DNA from 2 places in the Cyanobacterium stanieri LEGE 03274 genome. Region 1 is predicted to be linked to the other one. Evidence: predicted binding sites of a transcription regulator. Region 1 holds the regulator's gene; the other holds the start of a gene.
The links. The regulator NtcA, encoded in region 1, controls nitrogen genes in cyanobacteria. The targets are predictions, from matches to a motif close to TTTGTANCNNNNGNTACAAA.
Positions count from the first base shown of each region.

Region 1 (3,218 bases):
ATTTAGAATTGGTGGAAAGGGTAGAAAATTCTGTGGTCATGATTTGGAATGCCCCCCAACCTTTTGAGACTATGGGCGATCGCACCGTTACCCTAAATCTACAAGACGATCGCACCGTAGATATAAAATTTCCCGATGACATCTGGTTACAAACGAATATCATCCCTCGAAATCAAGTCACCGAAATATTTGTTTTCAACGCCATTAGGGCTAGTGATACCACCAAATTAGTCAGTAAAGGAGTATCAGGGTTAGGGTTAGGAGTGCAGATGGAAATAGTGGACGAGGCAAATTTATCGGACATAGTCAATACCAATTTTAAAATCAAATATAGTACCTCCCCATCCCGTAACCTGAGTTTGCGCCAAAGAAATGATTATACCCTCCGTTATGAAGGGGAAATTTCACCCCAATTTATTAACTATCAAAATAATCGTTTTATAATTAATATTGGAGAATTAAATATTGATCCTCGTCACCTAGAAGCCGATACTTCCATCGATATTCAATTAGAAATTACCCGTACTCTCAACGATAATCAATCAACTCAAATTATCTCCGAAAGAAGAATACTCGGTCCATTTCGCTAAATCTTCAGGGGTATTACAATTATATAAAACCCTCCTATCTTGAACCATCAGGGGGGTTACTTTTTCTCCTTTTAACCATCTTTGAAAAGATTTATTACCCCCATTCAGGGATTTTTGTAAAGATGATAAACAATCACGGCGATAAAAGCCCGATAAACACTCCCATCCTTTTTTGTGGGTTGGTAAAAGGGCAATAGTTTCTTCTGATACGGAGGGTAATAGTTTCAACCATGATTTAATCTCTTGAGTCTGAAGATAAATTAAATCGCAAGGTAATAATAAAACCCATGGGCTATGGATGAAGGATAAACCATGGGCGAAGGCAACTAAAGGGCCTTGGTAGGGGTGAGGTTCAATGATAAATTGAGTATCATTAGGCAGAAAAGATTGATATTGATGTTCGGGGGAGGTGAGGATAAATACTTCATTGCTTAATTCTCTGGCTATATGGTAGGTTTTGCTTAATAAGTATTCTCCTTCAATTTCTATCAAAGCCTTATCGAAGCCCATACGGGAGCTTTTTCCCCCAGCTAAAATCAATACGGAAATCATTAATTCACAAGAATATGGTTAGTAGAGTTAGAATTGACCAAAATAAGGCATCTTTAGTTCAAAGTTTAATTTTTAGTCATGATAACCCAGAGGGGGTGTTTGACACCTATGCTGATGTTATGGCTTTTGCGGCGGCCGTGGGTAAAAAATATGATTATCGTTTACCTTTAGAAACCATTGCCCAAGAACCTAATCCGATTAGTTATGATATTTTTATATCCCGTGGTTACGATTTATTGGTTGATGTTTTGACTATTATGACCATGGGTAATTTGGATTTTTTATCCGATGAGAATAGTTCCCAAGAGCGTAGAATCACTCTTTTTGAACAATACGCCAATGGTGGTTTGTCTTATTTACAAGAGCAGTTAACCGGGGCGATCGATTATCAGGAAAGACTTTTGTTACTGTTAGATAAGGAAAGACATACTCCTAAGGTTAGTCAGGAATTTGATTTAAGTCGTTTTTTGTAAGATTTCTCTAGGCAAATTGTTGACTGAGGGCAACGGGGTTATGGACGGTAATTTTTTTCTTGGTAATGGAAATCATACCATCTTGGCGGAGTTCCCCTAAAAGTCGGGTAACCGTTACACGGGTAGAACCGATGGCCTCGGCGATCGCCTGATGGGACAATTTAAGGTCAATGGTAATACCATTAAGACTAGGAATACCAAAATCACGACAAAGAATTAACAAAAAACTCACCAAACGAGAAGCCATATCACGGTGGGCAAGGGTTTCGATCATCATTTCCGTTTGTAAAATACGAGAAGATAACCCCTGTAACATAAGACGAGATAACTCAGGATTATCCTGTAAAGAGCGTTGAAAATGTTCAATGGGAGCGGATAATAATTCCACAGGGGTAAATGCTACAGCGTGGTAAAAGCGATCGCTCTTTTGCCCAGTAATCAAAGATAAAACCCCAAAAACACTATTTTCCCTCAAAAGAGCCACCGTAATTTCTTCCCCTGCCTCGTAAAGACGAGATAACTTAACCGCTCCTTTAACTAAAAAATATACCCTTTCCGCAGGATCTCCAGGAAAAAAAATTGTCTTTCCCCGTTCAAACTTCTCCATAACGGGGTTATACATTCCCCCCCCTATCTGACGAAATACTGAAGCTAGGGGCTGTTCTTGAGTAGGAATTGGTTGCATAGACAGTAGTTAATATTTAATAATTGATCGTGCAGATGACGCTTTTTTTCGAGAAAATTTAAGTGTAAACTAGATAACTATTTTATCAAAAAATTAGGTTTAAAACCCCATAATAAATGACAGATTTGATATTTGTTATTAAAAATAGTAAAATCACCCTCGATTGGGGATAGCAAGTAGTTCTCGGTATGAGAGATGGGGGGTAGGGGAGATGGGGGAAATAATAGTTTAATTATTCATTTGATTACTGGTGCCAGTTTATTTCTAGTGGTGGTTTAACAGTAAAATCGGAGGGGGCAACGGACTCTATTTTTCCTGCCTCAATGCGCCAACAATAATCGGCAATGGAAATTAAATCACTAGCATCATGGGTAACAATTAATAATGTCCAATGTTGTTTTAATTTTGCCAAAAGATTAACTAATTGATCGCGCATTAACCAATCCAATCCCGCTGTAGGTTCATCAAGAAGTAAAATATTGGGTTGTCGTATGAGTTGCACCGCAAGGGATAAACGTCTTTGTTGTCCACCACTAAGGGCATGGGGAGGAGTTTCATAACTAATATTTTCTAAACCTACTTCGGTGAGGGCTTCTTTTACTTTGATGGCGCTTAATTCGGGATGTCCGAGGCGTAATTCTTCTAAGATATTTGAGCCACAAAAATGCCTTTCGGGAAATTGAAAGACTAATCCGCTAAGTTGCTGTAATTCTATGGAGGTTATTTCTTCCCCTTGCCAAATAATTTTACCGCTGGTGTTTTCGGCTAATCCGGCTAAGATTTCGAGGAGGGTAGTTTTTCCTGAACCACTTTTACCGACTATTAGCCCTAGTTTTTGAGGTTCTAGGTTTAGGTTTATGTTTGTGATGATGGGGGTGGGCGTAGCGGCAGGGTGATAACCAACATTCTTTAAGGAAA
Region 1 covers NZ_JADEWC010000041.1:12,627-15,844, reverse strand. The annotation lists partial or broken gene IQ215_RS13430 (collagen-like protein) at 1-590, shown strand, start outside; gene IQ215_RS13425 (molybdenum cofactor guanylyltransferase) at 543-1,142, opposite strand; gene IQ215_RS13420 (DNA phosphorothioation-associated protein 4) at 1,157-1,615, shown strand; gene ntcA (global nitrogen regulator NtcA) at 1,623-2,300, opposite strand; gene IQ215_RS13410 (ABC transporter ATP-binding protein) at 2,545-3,218, opposite strand, start outside.

Region 2 (3,218 bases), on a different contig from region 1:
TTTTTTCTATTATTCGATACGACATAAAAATTTATTATTTCTAATTTTAATTAATAATATATTAGAAATTAATTTAAGTAAATATTCTTTTTTTACACAAAATACTCTGACTTAATATTATTCTAATTTGAATAGAACAAATAACAGAATAACTATACAATTAATTATTATTAACATATTATATTATGGATAATCTCTCAGATAAAAACATAACTTTTGAATCAGATAATGACAATCAAAAATATAAATCCAAAAACTTTTCCGTAGGTATTATTTCTTTAATCATTGGAATACTTTTCACCATTAGTGGAGCATTAGCATATTATTTTACTCGTCCCTGTGTGCTAGGAGAATGTACCTTAATTCCTCAATCTCAAGAAAATGTTGAGGATTATTTATCGATCATTAATCCAGAAATGGACAGTACGGATTTAACAGAACTACAATTAAATTTAATCGCTATCAATTTACAATTAAATAATATTCCTTCTTGGTCAGATTATCATGAACAAGCACAAAATTTAATTACCGAAAATCAAATTACCATTGATGATTTAGATAAAATATTAGAGGCTTTAACATTGGTAGAAAATGCTCAAAGTATGAGTAATCAACTACCTTTATCAACGGATGAATGGCAAAGAATAGAAAGTTTTTGGTTAGAGGCGATCGCCCTTATACAATCCGTAGAAAATCAATTTTTACAACCATGGATTGATAATAAAATAGCTGAATATAATAATATATTAAGTAGCCTAGAAAATAGCATTGAACAAGAAAAAAAAGCCAATCAACTATTATCAGAAGCCCAACAATTAGCCCAAGAAAACGATCAATTAAAGAATGAAACTTCATCGTTAACACAACTAAAAAATATCGAAAATAATTGGTTAGAGGCAATAGATAAAATCAGGGAAATTCCCCCCCTCACCAGTGCGCAAACAGATAAAGAAAATCTCTTAGAAAAATATAATCAAAATTTAAGTCAAATAAGAGCAACCATTAGACAAGAAGAAATCGCCGAAAATCTTTACGGGCAAATACAAAACAAAATTATTCAAGCAGAAAACGCCGAAAAAAATAATCAATGGACAAATGCCGTCAACCATTGGCAAGAAGTCAATAACCTAATCACTCAATTTCCCGATGGCACATTTAAACAACAACCCCTCGAAAGGATAAGACAAACCGTTAATCAAAAATTACCCCAAGCCCAAGAAGAATTAAAACAAGCCATTAATCGACAAAATGCCAGGGAAGAATTAGCCAGAATATGTCAGGGTAGTTCTAAAATCTGTGATTATCAGGTGGAAAATAATTTAATTAAAGTTACCTTAACCACCGATTATTTGATGAATATTGCTCGAATTACCCAACAATCAGCCAATACTAATAATAGTGAAACAGAAATTTTAATTAATCATATTAATCAGGTAGAGCAAAATTACCGCTATTTAAGTTTTAAATATAAAATGCCCCTAGAAGTTTATAATCCACAACAAAAATTAATCGTTAAATATAACTAAATAAAAAAACAATCATCCATAAATACTTACGTAATTAATTAATCTCATTCCTTAGTAAACTGACTTTTAATCAATGATTATTAAAAAAAATAATTATCTAATGCTCTAATCATACTTATCTTTTTTATATTTATAGATTCAAAAAAATAAGGTCATCCCAGAAAAATGATCTTGAAAAATAACAAGAAGATTAAATTAAACTAAAAAAGAAAATTAATCATATATTTTGTAATCAATGATGCTATAATGAATCGCTTCCAAGCATAAAATATCTAGGTTATTTGAGATATTAAAATAGAATGGTTAAACTGAAGACAACAAAAAAAAGAATAAAGAGAATCGCACAACAAATAAATTTTTCCCCCAGTTGGCAAGGATGTATAATATTAAGTGTATTTTTACTGCTCTCCTGTGTTAGCTCCGTAGGCGCTCAAGATACCCTCGCAGAATTAACCGATGCGAGTAAAGAATTAAAAGTCGGTTTAGATACCTTTTGGGTGGTATTCGCTTCAATTTTGGTCATTTTTATGAATGCTGGTTTCGCCATGTTAGAAACTGGTTTATGTCGGCGCAAGAATGCTGTTAATATGCTCTCCAAAAACTTAATCGTATTTGCCATTTCTACGGTGGCTTATTGGGCTGTGGGTTTTGCCCTCATGTTTGGAGATGGAACAAACTTTTTTGGGTTTAGTGGTTTTTTCCTTGCGGGGATGGATAATAGCCCCGCCATTAACGGTGAATATATTGGGGTTTATAGCTCCTTAGGTTCGATAAATATCCCCTTGGCCGCTAAATTTTTATTTCAAGTGGCTTTTGCTGGTACAGCGGCTACTATTGTTTCTGGTGCAGTGGCGGAAAGAATTAAATTTATTGATTTTATTTTGTTTAGTGTTTTCCTGGTGGCGATCGCCTATCCCCTCGTCGGACACTGGGTATGGGGAAATGGATGGTTAGCCCAGTTAGGATTCAAAGACTTTGCAGGTTCTACCGTAGTCCACTCCGTAGGGGGTTGGAGCGCTTTAGTTGGTTCTATTTTATTAGGTGCAAGGAATGGAAAATATAAACCATCAGGGGGAATCATGCCCTTACCTGGCCATAACTTAAGTTTAGCCACCCTAGGTTGTTTTATCCTTTGGATAGGATGGTTTGGTTTCAATGCAGGTTCAACCTTCGAGTTATCCCAAAATATTAGTTATATTGCCCTTACCACCAACTTAGCCGCCGCATCAGGGGCTATTTCCGCCACCATCATTAGTTGGGTATTGGCAGGAAAACCTGATTTATCTTTAATTATCAACGGTGTTTTATCGGGTTTAGTGGCTATTACCGCAAGTTGTGCCTTTGTGAGTTACGGTGACGCCATGATTATTGGCATTGTCGGTGGAGCGTTGGTTGTAGTCTCGGTATATTATTTAGATAATGTCAAAATTGATGACCCCGTGGGAGCTATTTCCGTTCACTTGGTCAACGGTATTTGGGGTACTATTGCTGTGGGTTTATTTGCTAGTCCAATAGTCTCAGGAGATCCAGAAATTAGGGGCTTATTTACTACGGGGAATATATCTTTATTAGGCACTCAACTACTGGGAATTTTTGTGGTAGGGGTGTTTATGGTGGTATATAGTTTTATTGTTTGGTCAATTCTTAAGGCTTTGTTAGGTTTGAGAGTCTCTGAGGAGGAAGAATATTTTG
Region 2 covers NZ_JADEWC010000010.1:47,271-50,488, forward strand. The annotation lists gene IQ215_RS06250 (hypothetical protein) at 186-1,526, shown strand; gene IQ215_RS06255 (ammonium transporter) at 1,826-3,218, shown strand, end outside.
Region 2: a site for NtcA is predicted at 1,650-1,669, ahead of IQ215_RS06255 (ammonium transporter). Genes of this name have one in related genera too.